Regions from separate parts of the Priestia sp. J2 genome, predicted to be linked through region 2. Evidence: a T-box and tRNA genes for the amino acid it is inferred to sense, from the RefSeq annotation. Region 2 holds a T-box; the other holds one or more tRNA genes.

Region 1 (12,217 bases), 510 kb from region 2:
CTGTAGGAGCTGCTATTGGGATATTAAAAGTAGCGCAAGTAAATCAGAAAGACGGTTTTATCGTATTAGATCCTGATCATATTGATACAGGTGTTCAGCGAATGCTAGAAGAGATTAAAAAGAAAGAAGGCCTGTGGGAACGATTTATTACGCCTGAAGAAGCCTTAAATCTTGTGAGTGATGATACTCTTTTAGTAGTAGTAGATACGCATAAGCCGTCGCTCGTTATTGAAGAAAGGTTATTAAATCGTATTGAAAATGTCGTGGTCATTGATCATCATAGACGAGGAGAAGACTTTATCGAAGACCCTCTTCTTGTCTATATGGAGCCATATGCTTCCTCGACAGCAGAACTCGTTACTGAGCTTCTTGAATACCAGCCAAAACGATTTAAAATTGATATGCTAGAAGCAACAGCACTTTTAGCCGGTATTATTGTCGATACAAAAAGCTTTACATTACGCACGGGATCTCGTACGTTTGATGCAGCGTCCTTTTTACGTTCTCAAGGCGCAGATACGGTTCTTGTTCAAAAGTTTTTAAAAGAAGATATTACGCAATATGTACAGCGAGCACGCTTCATTGAACATGCAGAGATTTATACAGCGGGTATTGCCATTTCACGCGCTGAACCGAACAAAATGTATGATCAAGTGTTAATCGCGCAAGCTGCAGATACGCTGCTTTCAATCAGCGGAGTGGTTGCTTCGTTTGTTATTTCTAAGCGACGGGATAATCTAATTGGCATTAGTGCTAGATCGCTTGGAGATATCAATGTACAAGTTATTATGGAAAGTCTCCAAGGCGGAGGCCACTTAACGAATGCTGCTACTCAGCTTCAAGACATTAGTTTGGATGAAGCTGAAGAAAGGCTTAAACAAGCAATTGATGAGTACTTAGATGGAGGTAAAAAATCATGAAAGTAATTTTCTTAAAAGATGTAAAAGGAAAAGGCAAAAAAGGTGAAGTGAAAAATGTTTCAGATGGTTATGCACATAACTTCTTATTAAAAAATGGTTATGCTGTTGAAGCTACAGGCGGTAATGTGAAAGTATTAGAAGCACAAAAAAATAGAGAGCAAAAAGATGCAGCTGCAGAACTTCAAGCAAACAAAGAGTTAAAAGCAACTCTTGAAGAACTGACAGTTGAATTAACAGCAAAATCTGGTGAAGGTGGCCGTTTATTCGGTTCTATCACAAGCAAACAAATTGCTGAAGAATTAAAGAAAAAACACAAAATTAAAGTAGATAAGCGTAAAATTGAATTAAATGATGCCATTCGCGCATTAGGCTACACAAATGTACCGGTTAAATTACATCCGGAAGTAACGGCTACTGTAAAGGTACACGTGACTGAACAAAAATAAACGTACGATTGAGAAATAAGTAAATAATATAAAGGGTTGGCGCGGACTTGTATTTGTTCGCGCCAACATTTATGATGAAAGAAAATACTGAAAGAATATAAGAGGGGCATAGAAATATGAGTGATCTTTTTGCTGATCGTCTTCCGCCTCAGAATATTGAAGCAGAGCAAGCGCTATTAGGGGCCATTTTCTTAGAGCCTTCTTCTTTAACCTTAGCATCTGAACTGCTGATACCTGAAGATTTTTATCGGGCATCGCACCAGAAAATCTTTACATGTATGCTGAAACTTTCTGACCAAGGTGAACCGGTTGATTTGGTAACGGTAACGTCTGAATTAGCTGACCAAAAAATCCTAGAAGAAGTTGGCGGCGTATCGTATTTAAGTGATTTAGCTAACTCTGTTCCAACGGCTGCAAACGTAGAATATTACGGTAAAATTGTAGAAGAGAAGTCGATTTTACGCCGTCTAATTCGTACTGCAACGCATATTGCTTCAGAAGGATATGCAAGGGAAGACGAAGTGGAAGTTTTATTAAATGAAGCGGAAAAAAACATTTTAGAAGTAGCACAGCGTAAAAACAGCGGTGTGTTTCAAAATATCAAAGATGTACTTGTACAAACGTACGATGATATCGAAGTTCTTCACAATCGAAAAGGTGACATTACAGGTATCCCAACTGGGTTTAGTGATTTAGATAGAATGACAGCAGGGTTCCAGCGAAATGATTTAATCATTGTAGCGGCGCGTCCATCGGTAGGTAAAACGGCTTTTGCCTTAAATATTGCGCAAAACGTTGCAACGAAAACGGATGAGAACGTAGCAATCTTCAGTTTAGAGATGGGTGCTCAGCAGCTTGTTATGAGGATGCTGTGTGCCGAAGGAAATATTGATGCACAAAGGCTGCGTACAGGCTCGCTTACAGCCGATGACTGGGGAAAGCTCACGATGGCAATGGGATCTTTGTCCAATGCAGGGATTTATATTGATGATACACCGGGTATTCGAGTAGGTGAAATTCGTTCTAAGTGTCGTCGCTTGAAACAAGAAGGCGGACTTGGGATGATTTTAATTGACTACTTACAGCTTATTCAAGGTAATGGACGAAGCGGAGAAAACCGACAGCAGGAAGTATCTGAAATTTCGCGTGCGTTAAAAGCTTTAGCCCGTGAATTAGAAGTTCCTGTTATCGCCTTATCACAGCTTTCCCGTGGCGTAGAGCAGAGACAAGATAAGCGACCGATGATGTCTGATATCCGTGAATCCGGAAGTATTGAGCAGGATGCCGATATCGTAGCTTTCTTATATCGTGAAGACTATTATGAAAAAGACACAGAAAATCAAAATATTATCGAGATTATTATAGCCAAGCAGCGTAACGGTCCAGTTGGAACCGTACAGCTTGCCTTTGTAAAAGAATACAATAAATTCGTTAATCTCGAGCGGCGCTTTGATGACGCAGGAGTGCCGCCTGGTGCATAAAACCTCTCAATATGAGAGGTTTTATTTTATTGTTATCGCATTCGTTCCGCAAAATACGATATATTTGTAATAACTTTTGTTAAATCGTTCGGATTTAATTGACTTTAGTGTGATAAATTGATACACTTATCCATGGTTAAATTATGTCGTAGTGAGCTGTTGCTTACTAAGCGGAGGTGCTTAAGATATGTCTTCAGTCGTTGTAGTAGGAACACAATGGGGAGATGAAGGAAAAGGGAAGATTACAGACTTCCTATCAGAAAATGCAGAAGTGATTGCACGTTACCAAGGTGGGAACAATGCAGGTCACACAATTAAGTTTAATGGTGAAACTTATAAGTTACATTTAATTCCTTCAGGTATTTTTTATAATGACAAAACGTGTGTAATTGGAAACGGTATGGTTGTTGATCCAAAAGCACTTGTTCAAGAATTAAAATACTTACATGATCGCGGTGTAACAACAGAAAACTTACGTATTAGTAACCGAGCTCATGTGATTCTTCCATATCATTTAAAATTAGATGAAGTTGAAGAAGAACGTAAAGGTGAAAATAAGATTGGTACAACGAAAAAAGGTATTGGACCAGCTTATATGGATAAAGCAGCACGTGTTGGTATTCGAATTGCCGATTTACTAGACCGTGAAGTATTTGAAGCAAAATTAACACAAAACTTAGCTGAAAAGAATCGCCTTCTTGAAAAAATGTATGAAGTAGAAGGCTTTACATTAGAAGAAATTTTAGATGAGTACTATGAGTATGGTCAACAAGTTGCAAAATATGTTGTTGATACATCAGTAGTATTAAATGATGCGTTAGACGAAGGACGTCGTGTACTATTTGAAGGCGCACAAGGTGTTATGTTAGATATCGACCAAGGAACATATCCATTTGTTACATCTTCAAACCCAGTAGCGGGTGGAGTAACAATTGGTTCTGGTGTAGGTCCATCTAAAATCAAACACGTTGTAGGTGTATCAAAAGCGTATACAACTCGTGTTGGTGACGGTCCTTTCCCAACTGAATTAACAAACGAAATCGGTGATCAAATCCGTGAAGTAGGACGTGAATATGGTACAACAACTGGTCGTCCTCGCCGTGTAGGTTGGTTTGACAGTGTAGTTGTACGTCATGCTCGCCGCGTTAGCGGAATCACAGACTTATCTTTAAACTCAATTGATGTATTAACGGGAATTGAGACATTAAAGATTTGTGTAGCTTACCGTTATAAAGGGGAAGTTATGGAAGAATTCCCTGCTAGCTTAAAAACACTTGCAGAATGCGAACCTGTATATGAAGAGCTTCCAGGTTGGACAGAAGATATTACGGGTGTGAAAACATTAGATGAGTTACCTGATAACGCTCGCCACTACTTAGAGCGCGTGTCTCAATTAACAGGTATTCCTTTATCTATTTTCTCTGTAGGTCCAGATCGTACACAAACAAATGTATTACGTGGTGTATATAGCTAAATAAAAAGAGTTAGCTCTTCGTGAGCTAACCTTTTTTATTTATAATTGGTGCTTTTTTAACAAGATTTTTAAAAAAGCTCAATAATAAAAAGAAAGTTTTAAAAAAACTATTGCATTCATATGAAATATCATGTTATTATAATAAGCGTCGCTAAGAGATATAACATGAGCCATTAGCTCAGTTGGTAGAGCATCTGACTTTTAATCAGAGGGTCGAAGGTTCGAGTCCTTCATGGCTCACTTTTGTTACAACGTGGCCCGTTGGTCAAGCGGTTAAGACACCGCCCTTTCACGGCGGTAACACGGGTTCGAATCCCGTACGGGTCATTTTTAATATTTTTAATACATAGCATATAGACTGAGGTCCCGTGGTGTAGCGGTTAACATGCCTGCCTGTCACGCAGGAGATCGCGGGTTCGATTCCCGTCGGGACCGCCATTTTGGCTCGGTAGCTCAGTTGGTAGAGCAAAGGACTGAAAATCCTTGTGTCGGCGGTTCGATTCCGTCCCGAGCCATCAAAAAGCATGACTTTATTTAAAGTCATGCTTTTTTCTTTTATTTACATTTAAAAGAAAACGTTATTTGCTTTGCATCTCTTTTATGGTAATATATTACTTTTGTATTTAGAGATGGTTGAAAATCATATATCTTCATGTATAGTAGAGGATGAACTTGTGACGTTTCAAGGGTTATCAAGTATAATAAAACTACGGTATTCAAACAGTATGAATACTATCTTTTATATTTTGCTTCAACTAATAAAGGAGAACGATGATCATGGATAAACGTATTTTAGTCGTAGATGACGAAAAGCCGATTGCAGATATTTTAAAGTTTAATTTGCAAAAAGAAGGTTACGAAGTATTTTGTGCTTATGATGGCGTAGAAGCACTTGAAAAAGTGGAAGAAGTACAGCCTGAAATGATTTTATTAGATATTATGCTTCCTCAGAAAGATGGAATGGAAGTTTGCCGAGAAGTGCGCAAAAAATATGATATGCCCATTATCATGTTAACAGCAAAAGACTCTGAAATTGACAAGGTTTTAGGTCTAGAATTAGGTGCAGATGATTATGTAACTAAGCCGTTCAGTACGCGTGAATTATTAGCACGTGTAAAAGCTAATTTACGTAGACATCAGCAGGTAGCTGTTCCAACAGAAGAAAGTGAAACGAATGAAATTACGATTGGAGCACTTGTTATTCATCCAGATGCTTATATTGTGTCTAAGCGCGGAGAAACGATTGAACTGACTCATCGTGAATTTGAGCTGCTGCATTATTTAGCGAAGCACATTGGACAAGTCATGACGCGTGAACACTTGCTTCAAACTGTATGGGGTTATGACTATTTTGGTGATGTGCGTACGGTAGATGTAACAGTTCGAAGATTACGTGAAAAAATTGAAGATAATCCAAGCCATCCAATGTGGATTGTAACAAGACGTGGAGTAGGCTATTATTTACGCAGCCCAGAGCAGGAGTAATTTTAGATGAAGAAAGTAAGGCTCCTGCAATCTATTCATTTAAAGTTTGTATTGATTTATGTGCTGCTTATTTTAATTGCGATGCAAATTATTGGGGTCTATTTTGCTCGACAATTAGAAAAAGAATTAGTTAACAACTTTCGAACGTCTCTTCAAGAGCGGACAGACTTGCTGACGTATAACATTGGACAAGAAATGGTGAAAAATCGTGATGATGATTCACCCACTCTTGAGGAAGACTTAAAGACTATTTTACGAGATTTTGCTTCAAGACCCAATTTAGCTTCAAATGATATGAATGACATCTCTGAAGTAAGAGTCATTGACCAAAATAGAAGAATCATTGCTACATCGAACTCAAATCCTCAACAGATCATAGGTAAAAAGACTAATGATTTAGCGATTACAAATGCGTTGTTAGCAGGAACGAACTCTGATAATGTATTTGTTGATCAAAGCGGGCAACGAATCAGAGTTATGATACAGCCTATTCGTTTACAGGATAAAGTAGGTGCCAGTCAATCAAATTCAACTAATAAAAATGGAAAAGTTCAGTCTAGCGAAGAAATCTTAGGCGCTATTTACTTAACAGCTTCCATGGAGCCTGTTTACGATCAAATGAGTAATATCAATCAGATCTTTAAAGCAGGTACGGTGATCGCTCTTTTTATTACAGCTATTTTAGGCGTGTTTTTAGCTCAGACGATTACTCGTCCAATGTCTGAAATGAGAAAACAAGCACTTGAGATGGCCAAAGGGAATTTTACGAGAAAAGCTAAGGTATACGGATATGATGAAATTGGTCAGCTAGCTCTCACATTCAACAACTTAACAAGAAAGCTTCAGGAAGCACAGGCAACGACAGAAGGGGAGCGCCGTAAGCTTAGTTCGGTATTAGCTCATATGACGGACGGCGTTATTGCGACGGATCGAAAAGGAAGAGTAATTTTAATTAATGATCCAGCCGCAGCTATGCTAAATGTTTCACGTGAAACGGTTTTGTCTGACCCAGTTGTTTCCCTATTAGATCTTGAAGAAACGCATACGTTTGAAAGCTTGCTCGCTAATCAAGAGTCATTAATTTTGGACTTTAGTACAAAATCGGATCCTTTTATTTTAAGAGCTACCATTTCTGCTATTCAAAAAGAGACCGGTTTTATTAACGGGATTATCATTGTCCTGCATGATATTACAGAGCAGGAGAAAATTGATCAAGATCGCCGAGAATTTGTAGCGAATGTTTCACATGAATTGCGTACGCCGTTAACAACGATGCGCAGTTATTTAGATGCGCTTGCAGACGGTGCTTGGCAAGATAAGGACTTAGCTCCAACATTTTTAAATGTAACGCAAACGGAGACAGAGCGAATGATTCGTCTCGTTAACGACTTGCTTCAATTATCTAAGCTAGATAGTCAAGACTACCGATTTAGTCGTGACCCAATCAATTTTGTAAAGTTCTATCATTACATCATTGATCGCTTTGAAATGACGATTGAACAAGGTATTTCGTTCGTGCGCGACTTGCCAAATGAAGCAATCTATGTCGCTATCGATCAAGATAAAATTACACAAGTATTAGATAACATTATTTCCAATGCAATAAAATATTCACCTGAAGGCGGAACCATTACATTTTCAATTGCTCAGCATACGCATGAAATTGTTGTGAGCATTAAAGACCAAGGTATGGGAATTCCAAAATCAAATTTAGCTAAAATTTTCGAACGCTTCTATCGTGTAGATAAAGCACGAACGCGTAAATTAGGCGGAACAGGATTAGGGCTTGCTATTGCCAAGGAAATTATTGAAGCACATGATGGACGCATTTGGGCAGATAGTCAGGAAGGAAAAGGAACAACGATTTACTTTACTCTTCCGATTGAAAGTGAGAATGATGACGAATGGGAATGAGATATGAACATATCAAAACGGCCATCTTAGTTGTTCTCGTCGCTTCCAGTTTAATTATGACGTATCATATATGGACGTATCAGCCTTCTTATAAGGTCATTTCAAAAAATCAACATTTGCAAGAAGTTGAAGTGAGTTCAAAAAGTAAAATAGAAGATCATATTCTTCCAACAGAAGTTCTCTATCATCGAAACGATAATCACTACATGTCTCACGATGAAGATGATGTAAACAAATGGGTAAATGAAATGAAAAAGTGGAAATTTTCGAATGTGACGGACGTTTCGGATGCTATTTCTCCTGATGGATTTTTAAATTATGTCCATGGAAGTAATTCTATTGAAGTGCTGTATCCAGACGCGCTACCTTTGAAAACATTTCAACAGCTTTTTTCATTTTCTCAAACGTCTTTGCCTAATCAAACATTTGACCGTGTACTCATTAAAATTAAGCGTACACCTTCCTTTTTCGTGAGCGTGTATCTTGTGAATTATGAGCAAAAAAAGATTTATTCGGTTACAGTCAAGAATTTGGCCAAAGATGATATCAAAGAATTAGAAGATAAAATGAAGCGTACGTATGCCCCGAGCCTTGTATATAAAGAAAACAAAAATCGGTATATCTTCCTTCCGGAAAATAATATTACGATGAATAGTGAAGTCTACTATACGAGCATGAGGCATTTAGATATTGAAAAATATAAAGAAGCGCTTTTTAACAACCCAGACTATGCACGGAAAGAAACGTCTACAAACCGAGATGTCTACACTGAAGGTACAAAAGTGATCAATGTCAATACGAAGACAGATGTGATGGAATATGTGAATCTTGTAAATTCCACGACCGAGGTAATGGAAGATTATAATTTAATAAATCGCAGCTTTAGCTTCGTTAATGACCACGGCGGCTGGACAGAATCTAATTACAGGTTCAACAGCTGGAATCGCATTACAAAAGAAATTAGCTATCGTTATTATAAAGATAACTATCCAGTGTACAGCAATCAGGGAATGACTGAAATATATCAAAGATGGGGAAATGCGGAGATTTTAAATTACCGTCGTCCTCTTTATCGTTTTGTAAGAGTACAGGACTCGAGTGTAGAAAAGCTGCAGTCATCTCAAAAGGTGATTCAATTAATTGAAAAACATCAAAACTTTGACCCGAATCTGTTAAAAGATATTTCAATAGGCTATCAGCTAGAAGAAGTGTCACAGCAGCCGAAAACCGGCGAAAAGACGGTTGAGTTTAATTCTAATTCTGTCAAACTCGTTCCTTCTTGGTTCTATTATTATAATAGCAAATGGTATCGAATTGCACCGCCGACCGAAGGAGGCGATAACGATGGATTGGAATAGAACAAAAACCATCTTTATTTTCACTTTCTTGATTCTTAATATTTACTTAGGCTATCAGATTTTTAAAACTCATCAAGAAGATCAGTACTCTCTATTTGTAGAGTCGAGCGTGGAAGAACAATTGACGAGTGAAGGCATTGAATATAAACATTTACCTGTAGATGTGAAGGAAGCTTCGTCGTTAAATGCTAAAAGTAAGCTGTTTAAAGATGAAGATTTAAAAAAGCTGAAAGAGCAAAAAGCAGCGCTGCTTGAGGAAAAAACAATTCGAAGCGTACTAGACAAACCTTTTTCAGTATCTGAAAAAAGTCCCGAAGCAAAGCTAAGTCAATTTCTAAAACGGTATGTTATCTCAGGTAAGGATTATGAGCTATGGAATGTTAACAAAGAGAAAAAAACAGTTACATTCTTTCAACAATATAAGAAGCATAAAATCTTTGATAATGAAAATGGCATGATCATTGCTCATTTAAATGATAAAGGTGAAATTATTTCGTATGAACAAACAATGCTAGGTTCTGTGAAAACGTTAGATGATGAGCAGGATGTTTTAACGCCTTTAAAAGCATTAGAAAATTTGTTTTTGAAGGGTGAATTGAAAAAGAAAGATTCTGTAACAAACGTAGAGTTTGGGTACTATACGTTTGATCTGCCGCTACTAAATTCTCAAGTTTTAGCACCAACTTGGCACATTGTTGTAAATGGAGATACGAGTTATTTTGTAAATGCCTTTGAAGGGCAGATTATTAAAAAAGGAAATAAATAAGTATTTGGAGTGAGATAAATGAGCCTGCATTTCAGCGTGCTAGCGAGTGGGAGCACAGGAAATGCGATTTTAGTAAGTGATGGAGAACATTCCTTACTAGTTGATGCGGGGCTGAGCGGAAAACAAATGGAAGCTCTCTTTCAACAAGTAAATCGCAATATCCCGGATTTATCAGGAATTTTAGTGACTCACGAACATAGTGACCATATTAAAGGACTAGGTGTTCTGGCACGTAAATATAAGCTCCCTATTTTCGCAAATGAAAAAACGTGGAACGCAATGGACGGCTTGATCGGCAACATTGATACGGAACAGAAGTTTCACTTTGAAATTGGCCAAACGAAATCGTTTGGTCAATTGGAAGTGGAGTCTTTTGGCGTTTCGCATGATGCCGCAGAGCCTATGTTTTATGTCTTTCATCAAGGGTCTAAAAAATTGACCCTTATTACGGATACCGGCTATGTAAGTGACCGCATGAAAGGTACGATTAAAAATAGTGATATGTACGTATTTGAAAGCAATCATGATGTTGAAATGCTGAGAATGGGGCGCTACCCTTGGAGCATTAAAAGACGAATTTTAAGCGACGTAGGACATGTATCAAATGAAGACGCGGCGCTTGCAATGGCAGATGTAATTGGAGATCAAACCAAACGCATTTACTTGGCGCATTTGAGTCAAGACAATAACATGAAGGAAATTGCCCGCATGTCGGTTGCACAAGTGTTACAACAAAAAGACATCAATGTAGAGGACAATATTCTCCTATGTGATACTGATCCAAAAAGACCAACTGATATTGTTTATGTATAGTCTCTAGAAAGGAAGCGAAAAATAACTTCATTTAGTACGTGAATGCAGACATTCACGATGATAAATGAAGGGTTCGGTGATAGTGTGGAACATTATGATGAAGGCCAAGAGCCGAATAGTCGGCCGCCTAAACGCCGCAGAGGATATTTCGCTTCTGCTCTGATTGGAGCTATTATAGGTGCACTTATTGTACTGCTTCTTATGCCAGCCTTGGTGAGGAACGGGATTTTGCCATACGGATGGATGAATGATGAAAACGGAGATGAACAAATAGGGTCTACGATACAAAAGTCAGTATCTCTTGACGTCACTACGGCCGTCACAAAAGCTGTTTCCGAAGCCAATGCAGCAGTTGTAGGAGTTGTAAACATTCAGAACTCTGAAAGCTTTTGGAATGATGAACGAACTGATGCCGGGACAGGCTCAGGTGTTATTTACAAAAAGCAAGGCAATAAAGCTTATATTGTGACAAACTATCATGTCATTAAAGGCGCTAACGAAATTGAAGTGAGCTTCAGTAACGGTACAAGGGTATCAGCTAAAATTCTTGGCAGCGATGATTTAATGGACTTAGCAGTTCTTGAAATTGATGCAGGTCACGTGACAAAAGTGGCTACCTTCGGAAATTCTGATAAGCTTAAAGCTGGTGAACCAGTGATTGCTATCGGAAACCCGCTAGGCCTTCAATTTTCTGGATCCGTTACACAAGGAGTTGTCTCAGGAGTTAACCGTGTCATTCCTCAAGATTTGAATGGCGATGGAAATCCTGATTGGCAATCAGAAGTCATTCAAACAGATGCCGCAATTAACCCTGGCAATAGCGGGGGTGCTCTTGTTAATATTGATGGTGAATTAATAGGCATTAATTCCATGAAAATTGCCCAAGAAGCAGTTGAAGGCATTGGTCTTGCAATACCAATTAACATGGCTAGGCCCATTATTAATGACTTAGAACGATATGGTGAAGTTAGACGTCCGTATCTTGGAGTTAGTACACTATCATTAAGTGAGGTATCAGGGTATCATTTAAAAGAAACCCTTAAGTTACCGCATGATGTAGTAAACGGAGTCGCTGTTCTAAAAGTCGAGCCAGGTTCGCCAGCCGCTAAAGCTGGGTTGAAGGAATATGATGTGATTGTTGAGCTAGATCACAGCAAAGTAAGGGATATTGCGACACTTCGCAAACACCTCTACATTGAAAAAGAAATTGGCGATAAAATGAATGTAACGTTCTATCGTGATGGCAAAAAGAAATCCACAGAAGTAAAATTAACTCGTCAAATGAAGTAAAAGAAAAGTTATCCACAGGGGATAAACTCCTGTGGTTTTTTAATGAAAAGAATAGAGAAAGGAAGATAAATACATGAAGATATATTGCTGTTTAGAACACACGGAACTAGCGCTGGATGTAATGGTAGATGAGATTGAGCTAGCACCGGTTTTTGAAAAAATAGAAAATTCAACTGACAAAAAAAGCTGCGAATATTGTGACAATGAAGCTATATATGTAGTAGGGAACTAATATTCTTATACAAAATGTGGATATAGCATGTGGATATG
Region 2 (12,217 bases):
TGAGAGTGGTCTGTAATCGCCATGTATTCATAGCCTCGCGCGCGACATGCTTCCGCCATTTCTTCAATCGAATACGCCCCGTCGCTCCACGTGGAGTGCATATGCAAATCACCTTTTACCGCACCGTAGGTCACAAGCGTTTGAGGTTTTATAAATGCATCTACTTCCGTTCCATCTTCACGAAGTTCCGGCGGAATAAAAGACAGCCCAAAATGTTCATAGAATGCTTGTTCAGACTCAAATGTCATAACTTCGCCTGTCTCCGCATTTTCAACGCCATACTCGCTAATTTTTTCACCGCGTTCTTTTGCTAATTGACGCATGCGCACATTATGATCTTTTGATCCTGTAAAATGATGAAGCGTCGTGGCAAACGCTTTATCTTCTACAAGACGAAAATCCACGGACACATCGTACTCATAGGCTAACGTTACCGATATTTTTGTATCTCCATTTGCAATGACATCCTTCACATTTGGCAGCGATACTAGCTGTTCACGGACAGCATGAGGCTCAGCTGTTGAAATAATAAAATCAAGATCTTTTACAGTTTCTCTCATGCGGCGAATGCTCCCTGCTTGAGAAAAACGCTCCATGCTATGCATATGTTTAAGGGCTTCTAAAATTTCTTCCGCTATTGGAAGCATAAAAGCAAGGGGCAAACGATCAGGACGTTTCCCAAACTCTTCAATAGCAGCGATAATTTTTTCTTCCGTCTTTTTACCAAAACCGCTTAGTCCCTGCACTCGATTTTCCATACAGGCCTGATGCAGTGATTCCATGTCTTTAATATCTAGCTCTTTATATAATTTAGCGATTTTTTTACCTCCAAGCCCCGGCAGCTTAAGCAGAGGAATAAGTCCTTCAGGAACTTCTTGCTTTAGTTCTTCTAGTACGCTTGACTCATTTGTTTCCATATACTCTGTAATAACTGCAGCCGTTCCTTTACCAATCCCTTGGAGCTTGGTAAAATCCTCAATCTCTGTCAGCGTTCTCTCGTCCGTTTCTAGCGCTGCAGCTGCTTTTCGAAAAGCAGAAATTTTAAAAGGGTTATCTCCTTTTAATTCCATATATGTAGCAATTGTTTCTAACAATTTAATAATATCCTTTTTATTCATCTCTTTTCACCAGCCTATTATCATAATAACGAAACTTTCAAAACATGATGAGTGATATATGTACTCTCTCAAATTTTTATCTAGACATACTTTTATCTCCGTGAAAACCGCAGAACAGACTGCGATAAAAAAAGAGGGTATCTCAAAAGTATTATGACACTTTCGACACACCCTCTCAACAAGCTATTGTAATTTCATTACATTACACCATACTGAGTCCACAAATCTTGAATGGCAGACGATAAGTATGGAGTATTTTGTACGATATTGATTGCAATTGAAGACTGTTGAATTGGCGTTTGAATTTCACTTACAGGAATCACGGCTCCAATGTATAACAAAATAAAAACGATGATATACACTTCAACGAATCCAAGTGCACCTCCGCCCCATTTATTTAACTGGCGCAGAATTGGCAGTTCGGTTAAAGCCGTTAAAACAGAGCCTGCAAGGCGAAGTACAATGTGAGTAGCAAAAAATAAAATCGCAAATGCAATCATTCGATAAAAAGCGTCTTCTATCGTTCCAGAATCAAATACAAACGATGCGACACTTTGCTGCTGAATATTGTCTGGAAACGGAATCAACAAGCGAAGTCGGCTTGCCAAATCTCCACTAAACATATAAGCGACGATAAACGAAACCGCAAAACTGACAATATGAATGAGTTGCAAAATAAATCCTCTTTTAAGACCTGTTACAAAGCCTAAAAGAAGCAATATAATTAAAATGATATTAAGCATTGACTCAGTCATTCCTCTTTTCCATAAAGTTTTTGTTCAAGTCTCTCATAGTCTTCTTTCAGTTTTATATATTCGTGTACAGCATTCACAGCTGTTAATACTGCTAACTTATTGATATCTAAAGAAGGGTTTTTAGTACTGATTTCACGCATTTTTTCATCCACTATAGAGGCGACAAGTCGAATATGGCTTGTACTTTCGCTACCGACGATGCTGTACTGCTGACCAAAGATGTCAACTGTCGCACGTGTTTTATCTTGTCTTGACACGAGAAAATCCTCCGTTCCACGAAAAATCCTAATCCCTATCATACCACGAAGAAGACTTCAATGGAAACATATCTATATTTAAGCTATCATAAGGGATAGTGCTTATAAAGTAAACTAAAATACCCCGAAAGGAGTGAAGCATTATGTCACATGCTGTTATTAAGGTATCAGCTGATCAGATAGCTAAAATGAAGCTTCATTACACATCCTATTTGCAGCCTAAATTGCCGCAGGGAAGTATTTTTTCGGCTAAAACTCCCGGCTGTTCTATCACTGCATACCGCTCTGGAAAAGTACTTTTTCAAGGAAAAGAAGCTGAAACAGAAGCAGCTAAGTGGGGAGGTCCTTTAGATGCTGCTAAAAAGGCTCCCGTCTCACACCTCCCATCAAACTTCAGTTCACTATCGGTCATTGGTTCTGATGAAGTTGGAACGGGAGATTATTTTGGTCCCATGACCGTAGTTGCTGCCTATGTTCAAAAAGAGCAGCTTCCTTTGTTAAAAGAATTAGGAGTACGAGATTCAAAAGAGTTAACGGATGCTAAAATCATTGAAATTGCCAAGCAGCTTGTTTCGTTTATTCCTTACAGTTTGCTTGTCTTACATAACGAAAAGTATAATGCATTTCAAGAAAAAGGCATGTCACAAGGTAAAATGAAAGCTCTGTTGCACAACAAAGCTTTATCCAACGTGTTAAAAAAATTGGATCCTGAAAAACCTGATGCGATTTTAATTGACCAGTTTGTTGAAAAAAACACCTATTATAAACACATCGTAAAGGAAAAAGAGATTATCAAAGAAAATGTCTTTTTCAGTACAAAAGGAGAAAGCGTTCATTTATCTGTAGCCGCTGCTTCCATTATTGCCAGATACGCATTTTTAAAACAAATGGATTTACTAACGGAAAAGACGGGGATGGTCATTCCTCGCGGAGCTGGAGCACAAGTTGATATCGCCGCTGCTAAAATTATTAAAAAACATGGCGTCAATGCGCTGAACTCTTTAGCTAAAATCCATTTTGCTAATACAGAAAAAGCTTTAAAATTAGCTAAAAAATAAGAGATGTGGAAATCCACATCTCTTTTTTTATTCTTATGAACGAAGCGTTGCACCAAATTCTTTTTCAACAGCTTCTAAAACTGCACCATGTGCTTTTGCTACTTCTTCATCTGTTAATGTGCGTTCAGGATCTAAGTAACGTAAAGAGAAAGCTACAGATTTCTTGCCTTCTTCCATACGCTCGCCTTCATATAGATCAAATACTGTCACGTCTTTTAAAAGTTCTCCGCCCGTCGTATAGATGACGCGCTGAACTTCTCCTGCAAGAACGTTTTTATCTACAACAAGTGCAATATCACGTGTAATAGATGGGAATCTTGGAATAGCTGAATAACGAACTTCTTCGACATCTGCAGCTAATAGCTCTTGAAGGTGTAATTCAAACACGTATGTTTCACGAAGGCCATACTGTTTCTGAGCAACAGGATGAACTTGACCCACGTATCCAATTTCTTTTTCATCTAACCATACAGCCGCTGTACGTCCAGGGTGCATACCGTCTTTTTTAACGGGAGCATATGAGATTCGTTTCTCTAAACCAAGCTGTGCAAATAACCCTTCTAGTACACCTTTAATCACATAGAAATCAACGACTTTCTTTTCACCTTGCCAGCCGTGAGCATGCCATAGACCCGTGATTGCACCAGCTACGCGCTCCTGCTCATCCGGTAATTCCCCTTCACCTTTAGATAAGAACACTGACCCTGTTTCGTATAGCGCAATAGAATCCGATTGACGAGCATTATTGTGCTTCACTGCTTCAAGTAAATGAGGCACTAAGCTTTGACGAAGGATGCTGCGATCTTCACTCATCGGCATTGCTAAACCAATCGTACTTGTTGCATTGAGTGCAAACTGAGTAGCTTTTTCAGCGCTCGTTAACGAATAGGTTGTTGTTTGCGCTAGCCCTGCTCCCTCTAAGAAACGGCGAACTTTACGGCGTCCAAGCTGATACTCTGTTAATTTTCCTGGAGTTGCCACTGTTACAGGAAGCGTTGTAGGAAGGTTGTCATAACCATACATGCGCGCTACTTCCTCCACGATATCTTCTTCAATTGTAATATCGCCTCGACGAGTCGGTACCGTTACAACGATGGTTTCATCTTCGACTTTGCTTTCAAATTGAAGACGGTTCATAATATCTTGTACTTCTTCCATCGACAGTTCTGTACCGAGCACATTGTTAATACGTCCAAGTGACACAGCTACAACAGCAGGTTCCACAGTTAGTGTATCTACTTCTACAGTACCGCTTACCACTTCACCTGAAGCGTATTCAGCCATTAATTCTGCTGCGCGGTCAGCAGCTACACGCGTACGGTTAGGATCAATTCCTTTTTCAAAACGAGCACTTGCCTCACTGCGAAGACCGTGGTCTTTGGAAGCTTGACGAACTGTTAAACCTTTGAAGTAAGCTGATTCAATAAGAACATTTACCGTATCGTCTTTTACTTCAGAGTTTGCTCCCCCCATTACACCTGCAAGGGCTACCGGTTCACTGCCGTTTGTAATAACAAGCTGATTGCCTTTTAATACGCGCTCTTGATCGTCAAGCGTTACAAACTTCTCGCCTTCTGACGCGTGACGTACAACAATTTCTTTTGAACCAAGACGATCATAGTCAAAAGCATGCAGCGGCTGGCCGTATTCAAGCAAAATATAGTTGGTAATATCAACAACGTTGTTATGAGGTCGAATACCAGCTGCCATTAAACGCGTTTGCATCCATAATGGTGACGGAGCAATTTTTACGTTTTTCACAACGCGCGCTACGTAAAGGGGATTGTCTTCTTTTGCCTCTACTTTAACGGAAATATAATCAGCTGCTTGCTCATCAGACGTTTGCACGTTTACTGACGGATACTTCACTTCACGACGTAAAATAGCAGCCACCTCATGTGCTACACCTAACATACTCAAGCAGTCTGAACGATTTGGTGTTAGCCCTAGTTCTAATACTTCATCGTTTAAGTTTAATGCATCTAGCGCATCCGCTCCTACTTCAGCATCACTTGGGAAGACGAAGATGCCTTCTTGATAATCTTTTGCCACAAGCTTGCTTTCAATGCCAAGCTCTTGAAGAGAACAAATCATACCGTTCGATTCTTCACCGCGAAGCTTAGCACGCTTGATTTTAAAGTTACCTGGAAGTACAGCTCCCACTTTTGCAACCGCTACTTTTTGACCTTGTGCCACGTTAGGTGCTCCGCACACGATTTGAACGATTTCTCCTCCGCCAAGATCTACTTGACAGCGGCTTAATTTATCCGCATTTGGATGCTGTTCACGTTCTACAACGTGACCAATTACCACTCCGCTGATGCCTTTATTTAAGTTTTCTACACCTTCAACTTCAATTCCACTTTTTGTGATTTTATCAGCTAACTCTTCTGCCGTTACGCCTGATAAGTCAACATACTCTTGTAACCAACGATAAGATACAAACATCGTAGTCCCTCCTTTATACTTGTTTAAATTGATCTAAGAAACGAACATCATTTGTATAGAAATGACGAATATCATCCACGCCGTGTTTTAACATAGCAATACGCTCTACACCGATTCCAAAAGCAAAACCACGATATTTAGTTGAATCGTATCCAGCCATTTCAAGAACATTTGGATGAACCATACCGGCTCCTAAAATTTCAATCCAGCCTGTTTGTTTACATACATTACAGCCTTTACCTCCACATTTTGCACACGATACGTCTACTTCTACAGACGGCTCAGTGAATGGGAAGAAACTTGGACGAAGACGAATTTCACGGTCTGCACCGAACATCTTTTTCACAAATACTTCAAGCGTGCCTTTTAAATCGCTCATACGAATGTTTTCGTCTACTACAAGACCTTCAATTTGCATAAATTGATGTGAGTGCGTAGCATCATCGTCATCGCGGCGGTACACTTTACCTGGGCAAATAATTTTAACAGGTCCTTTGCCTTCATTCTTGTTCATAACACGAGCTTGAACAGTTGATGTATGCGTACGAAGAAGCGTTTCTTCCGTAATATAGAACGTATCTTGCATATCACGTGCTGGGTGACCTTTTGGCAAGTTCAGCGCTTCGAAATTATAGTAGTCCTGCTCTACTTCTGGTCCTTCTGCTACTTCATAGCCCATTCCTAAGAATAAATCTTCTACTTCTTCAACCACGCTTGTGAGCGGGTGATGCGTACCTGCTTTAACCGGGCGTCCCGGCAGCGTTACGTCAATTGTTTCTGAAGCAAGTTTACGCTCTACCTCGGCTGCTTCTAACGCCGTTTGTTTTTCTTCAATTTTAGATGCAATCGCTTCACGTACTTCATTTGCAAGTGCTCCCATTACAGGACGCTCTTCAGCTGAAAGTTTTCCCATACCGCGAAGTACTTCTGTGATAGGGCCTTTCTTTCCTAAATAAGCTACGCGTACGTCGTTTAATTCTTTTAAAGCACTTGCTGCTTCGACTTTTGCAATTGCTTCTTGTTGAAGTTCTTGTAAACGTTCTTTCATCACTTATTCCTCCTTTTAACGTAAAAAATGACAAATAAAAAAACCTCCTCCCAAAAAAGGGACGAGGATTAGTCGCGTTACCACCCTTGTTAACTATATACACAGACGTATACAGTTCACTTCATTCAAGTTAACGGAATCTCCGGAACACCTTTACATCTATGTAAGATGGTCTAAGTGTCAACTCAAGAGGTGAATTCACTTATTACATTTATAAAAATGCTTTCAGTCATGGCATTTTCTCCCTGCATAAACGGACATAAGCTACTGCTCTCTTTCATCGTTTTTTACATATGTAACTATTGTATTATTATAGTGAAAACACGTTCTCGATGCAACTACATTCCGCGTAAATAATAAAGTAAGATTCCAGAAGCGATGGCAACATTTAACGACTCGCTCTTTCCATAGATGGGAATGTACAGATTCTGATCCGTTTGTTCCAACACTTTCTCGCTTACGCCATTTCCTTCATTTCCCACAATCAGCGCAAATTCGTTTGAAGGTTTTACGTGTGTGTAGACCTTTCCATTTTGTAACGACGTGCCGTAAACTGCTATTCCTCTTTCTTTTAACAATGAAATTATTTCGAGTAAATCGCCTTTTACAATTGGAAGGTGAAAAATAGCTCCTTGCGTTGAACGAACGACTTTTGGGTTGTACACATCCACGCTGCCCTCTCCAATGATAATAGCCTCCACTCCCGCAGCATCAGCGGTTCGGATAATGGTGCCTAGGTTACCTGGATCTTGCACGGCATCTAAAAGCAATACTTTCTGTGCTGTATGAATAATTTCCGCATGCTTTGTTTGAAAACACACGGCAATAATTCCTTGAGGTGTTTCTGTGTCAGATAATAACTTACTAATTGCTTCGTTTACAACGATTATTTCGATACCGTCTATATCCCACTGTGCGGGCACTTCGGTCGATTCGCGTATAATTAGTTCCTTTACACAATCCTTATTTTTGATAGCCTCTTCGACTAAATGAAAGCCTTCTACCATAAAAAGGCCCTGCTTATCACGGTCTTTTTTATTATGCAGTTTTTTCCACGCTTTTACCTGCGGATTTTTAACTGAATCAATTTGTTTCACAAACATAACTCCTTTATCTATACAAAAATAAATAGTTCGATTACATTTTGTTCAATAATCATTAGATAAGTTTCACTTTATTGTACATAGAAATCGCAAAGAAAACAAAAACTATTGGTAACTTTACGATAGCTGAGGTGAAAATGATGGATCTTAATTTACGAAATGCTGTTATTGCAAACGTTTCAGGAAACTCAAAAGAAGAGCTTGAGGCTACAATTTCTGACGCTATTCAAAGCGGTGAAGAAAAAATGCTCCCTGGACTTGGTGTTTTATTTGAAGTGCTTTGGGAAAAGTCTCCGGAATCAGAAAAAGAAGAAATTCTGACAACGCTTGAAAACGGTTTAAAATAAATAACCTTTTCCTATGTACAACAAAAAGCTCATTCTCCTAGGAGAATGAGCTTTTTTCAATTATACGTAATGGCGTTAACCGTATCTCGGTCTAAGCGCTTAATGACTTCCGCAATTAATTTAACTGCGTTTTCATAATCATCACGATGAAGCATTGCTGCATGAGAATGGATATAACGAGTTGCAATTGTAATCGAAAGTGCTGGCACCCCGTTAGCTGAAATATGGATAGAACCCGAGTCCGTACCGCCTCCAGCAATTGCATCAAATTGATACGGAATATTTAATTCATCTGCCACATCTACCACTGTATCTCGAAGTCCTTTATGAGAGACCATGGAAGCATCATATAAAATGATTTGCGGACCCTGCCCCATTTTAGAAGAGGCTTCTTTATCAGAAACACCAGGTGTATCTCCAGCGATACCGACATCAACAGCAAATGCAATATCCGGTTCAATAAAGTTAGCAGATGTTTTTGCACCTCGGAGTCCAACTTCTTCTTGCACCGTTCCTACACCATACACAACATTTTCATGTTTTTCATTTTTTAAAGCTTTTAATACATCGATAGCGATTGCACAACCAATACGGTTATCCCAGGCTTTCGCTAGCAGCATCTTTTCATTGTTCATAACCGTAAATTCGAAATAAGGTACAACCTGATCACCAGGTTTTACTCCCCACTCCGCTACTTCTTCTCTGCTAGAAGCACCAATATCGATGAACATATCTTTAATGTCAACTGGCTTTTTGCGAACTTCTGGAGGCAAGATATGAGGTGGCTTTGAGCCAATAATCCCCGTTACCTCTCCTTTAGATGTCACGATGGTTACGCGTTGAGCAAGCATAACTTGAGACCACCATCCGCCTACCGTTTGAAAACGAATAAAGCCGCGTTCATCAATTTGAGTCACCATAAAACCAACTTCATCCAAGTGACCGGCTACCATAATTTTAGGCCCTTGTTCGTTGCCTACTTTTTTTGCAATCAAACTGCCTAGCCCATCCGTCGTTACTTCATCTGCATGAGGTGCAATATATTTCTTCATAACCTCACGCGGTTCACGCTCATTTCCAGGAATTCCTTTTGCATCTGTTAGTGCTTTAAGCATCGTCAATGTTTCATCTAACTTTGTCATATGGATTACCCCTTTCATATGTATACCTCTATTATAGCTAAAAAGAGGTTGAAGTAAAATTTCCCATCCCTTTATTTCTAGTATCCTTGTTCTTGGCGTTTAAAATTCACTTCATTTTTTGACATGTACGCCTCTTCAATATGTTCAGCAGAAAAACCAAACATATCGCCAAGCGTCATGTAAGATGCAAACATGTTCACATAGTTTTCTTTTGACAGGTCCTGCTCGAAAGCAGAAACTTGTGCAAATACCTGTAAAAATTGTGCTGTTTTTGAATCAGCTGCTTTTACTTTTGGCAGCTCAGTTAAATCATCGTATCCTTTTTCAATACCTAAAGAAAGAATGAAATGTACGCCGTCCACAAATTCTTCTAAAATAACAGCATCTTCAGCCGGAGGTTTAACGCTCCAAAATTTGAAGCAGCGCGTTTCGTTTGCCAGCTCTCCCATTTCAACAAGCAGAGCTAAAAGTTTTCTTGGAACCAAGTCTTCCTTATGAAGCTGATGCTTGTCCTCTATATGCTGATCCAGCTGGCGCTGCATGGTAAATAGCTGTTGTAAATTCAATGTAATCACTCCTGTAATTATGTATATCTTCTTCTTTTTAAACCAATAAAGAAATTATATCAAAAATCGTGAAACTTTTTAGAGACTGAAACGTAAAGTAAGAAAACTGTTCCTTGTAAAGGAGGGAGCGTTATGTTTGTTATTGTTATCGTTCGCGTGTTCATTTTCGCGCTTGTTGCTTACACACTATTAAAGCTGGTTCAGCATTTTCGCAGTCCAAAACGGAAGCTTGTAGCAGCTCAGGAACATCAGCAATTTTTTGTCGTTGACGAAAAAACGAATATCCGCAAAAATTTTCTACTAACGTATAAAGGTATTTTATTTGAAGGAGAAAAATACAGCAATCCCAATGAACCAGAGTCTTTGTCGATTACAATGGTGTTAACAGATCCATCTCGATTGCATGAACTGCAAAAACAAGATTTCAAGCTGCTGGAAAATCACGTACACAACATGTATCCAAATGCTCCTATTCGCTGGAAAAGCCCCGTTCGAGAATTTTTACACTGAGCACAAAATCATTTGTGCTCAGCTGATAACAAAAAAGAAAAGTAAATCAAGAGCGGCAAGAATAGGAAAACCTACTGTAAACGATGTGTGCTTCGTTTTATGACGATAGCAATACATACCAATCAGTCCTCCAATGGCTCCTCCGATAGCAGCTACCGTCCACAGTGTGCTTTCGGCAATTCTCCACTCATGTCTTTTCGCTTTTTGTTTATCTCTATACATCATTCCTATCCCTATTATATTAATAACAATAAAATAGGTAAGCAGCAGTTCATTCATGATATGTCCTCCGATAGCAAAAAAGCCTCATCATCTAAAGATGACGAGACTTTATATTCATTACTTATCTAAGCCTTTTTTAGCAGCAGTTGCTAATTCAGCAAATGCTTTTTCATCAGCTACAGCTAAGTCAGCAAGCATTTTGCGGTTAACTTCAATACCTGCTAATTTTAAACCGTGCATTAAACGGCTGTAAGAAAGACCGTTCATACGAGCAGCTGCATTAATACGTGTGATCCATAATTTACGGAAGTCACGTTTTTTCTGACGACGGTCACGATAAGCATACATGTGAGATTTCATAACTTGCTGATTAGCAACTTTATATAATCTATGCTTCGAACCGAAGAAACCTTTAGCTAATTTTAAAACTTTTTTACGACGTTTGCGTGTTACTGTACCGCCTTTTACGCGTGGCATAATTGTTTACCTCCTGTATTGTTTCTATCTCAACCCAAATTACTTAATGTTATCTAATAAGTGACGGATACGTTTGAAGTCACCTTTGCTTACTAAAGAACCTTTACGTAATTTACGCTTTTGTTTTGTAGATTTGTTAGCGAATAAATGGCTTGTGTAAGCACGAGCACGTTTTAATTTACCGCTTCCAGTCTTTTTGAAACGCTTTGCAGCGCCACGATGTGTTTTCATTTTTGGCATGGGGTGTTCCTCCTCGTTCTATTACTTTTCGTTTTTAGGTGCCAAGACTAAGAACATGCTGCGGCCTTCCATTTTAGGAGCCGATTCAACTGAACTTACATCTTCGCAAGCTTGTGAAAAACGTTCAAGTACTTTTTGGCCAATCCCTTTATGAGTAATGGCACGACCTTTAAAGCGAATAGACGCTTTCACTTTGTCACCTTTTTCAAGGAACTTGCGTGCGTTACGAAGTTTAGTGTTAAAATCATGTTCATCAATTGTTGGACTTAAACGAACTTCTTTTAAGTTTACAACTTTTTGGTTTTTACGAGCTTCTCTTTCTTTACGTTGTTGCTCATAGCGGAATTTACCGTAGTCCATAATACGACATACCGGCGGTTTCGCATTTGCAGCAACCATTACTAAGTCAAGATTTACTCGTGAAGCAATTTCTAATGCTTCATTTTTTGATTTAATTCCTAATTGTTCACCATTTTGATCAATTAGACGAACTTCGCGAGCTCGAATGCCCTCGTTTACCATCATGTCCTTGCTAATAAGTAGCCACCTCCAAGGTTTAATGAGCGAATACGCTTGCTTAGACCGATTATTAACTCACACAAAAAAGTGTGAGTACATACTGCACCCACACTTCTATCGTTTTAATTAAGATACGATGTACCTGCTAACTGCTTTATGCGTCACTCAGGTGAGAAGCGGGTGCTTCTTCTTCTGTATAAACAAGTATTCAATTACTTAAGCTATTATAGTATCAACAAAGACAAAAGTCAATGATTTCGTTCTTTTTTCACAACAAAAATTATTGTATCAAAGGAAAACCATTTATGCAACAGTTTTTTATAAATGTTAGATAAAAAAGCAGAGAATTTCAATTCTCTGCTTTTTTCATTAACGAGATGCTTCTGCTTTTACATTTTGTAAAAAGG

What was found. A T-box is a leader RNA that pairs with one kind of tRNA and senses whether it is charged. The one in region 2 lies ahead of pheS (phenylalanine--tRNA ligase subunit alpha), so its partner is inferred to be a tRNA-Phe.
Region 1: it encodes a tRNA-Phe, which carries the amino acid that the T-box ahead of pheS (phenylalanine--tRNA ligase subunit alpha) is inferred to sense. The anticodon was not compared.

Annotation. Positions count from the first base shown of each region.
Region 1 covers NZ_CP086208.1:5,037,544-5,049,760, reverse strand. The annotation lists gene LJY09_RS26125 (DHH family phosphoesterase) at 1-920, shown strand, start outside; gene rplI (50S ribosomal protein L9) at 917-1,366, shown strand; gene dnaB (replicative DNA helicase) at 1,483-2,847, shown strand; gene LJY09_RS26110 (adenylosuccinate synthase) at 3,035-4,321, shown strand; tRNA gene LJY09_RS26105 (tRNA-Lys) at 4,489-4,561, shown strand; tRNA gene LJY09_RS26100 (tRNA-Glu) at 4,577-4,648, shown strand; tRNA gene LJY09_RS26095 (tRNA-Asp) at 4,684-4,759, shown strand; tRNA gene LJY09_RS26090 (tRNA-Phe) at 4,764-4,836, shown strand; gene yycF (response regulator YycF) at 5,099-5,806, shown strand; gene walK (cell wall metabolism sensor histidine kinase WalK) at 5,813-7,720, shown strand; gene LJY09_RS26075 (YycH family regulatory protein) at 7,711-9,078, shown strand; gene LJY09_RS26070 (two-component system regulatory protein YycI) at 9,065-9,844, shown strand; gene LJY09_RS26065 (MBL fold metallo-hydrolase) at 9,863-10,657, shown strand; gene LJY09_RS26060 (S1C family serine protease) at 10,715-11,947, shown strand; gene LJY09_RS26055 (CxxH/CxxC protein) at 12,021-12,179, shown strand.
Region 2 covers NZ_CP086208.1:4,529,188-4,541,404, forward strand. The annotation lists gene polX (DNA polymerase/3'-5' exonuclease PolX) at 1-1,118, opposite strand, end outside; gene LJY09_RS23455 (CvpA family protein) at 1,316-1,873, opposite strand; gene zapA (cell division protein ZapA) at 1,870-2,130, opposite strand; gene rnhC (ribonuclease HIII) at 2,274-3,188, shown strand; gene pheT (phenylalanine--tRNA ligase subunit beta) at 3,222-5,636, opposite strand; gene pheS (phenylalanine--tRNA ligase subunit alpha) at 5,650-6,684, opposite strand; T-box leader at 6,739-6,974, opposite strand; gene LJY09_RS23480 (TrmH family RNA methyltransferase) at 7,023-7,787, opposite strand; gene sspI (small acid-soluble spore protein SspI) at 7,928-8,134, shown strand; gene LJY09_RS23490 (M42 family metallopeptidase) at 8,191-9,276, opposite strand; gene LJY09_RS23495 (dUTP diphosphatase) at 9,354-9,842, opposite strand; gene LJY09_RS23500 (hypothetical protein) at 9,975-10,352, shown strand; gene LJY09_RS23505 (DUF1294 domain-containing protein) at 10,371-10,631, opposite strand; gene rplT (50S ribosomal protein L20) at 10,692-11,051, opposite strand; gene rpmI (50S ribosomal protein L35) at 11,091-11,291, opposite strand; gene infC (translation initiation factor IF-3) at 11,313-11,816, opposite strand; ribosomal protein L20 leader region at 11,886-12,008, opposite strand; gene thrS (threonine--tRNA ligase) at 12,180-12,217, opposite strand, start outside.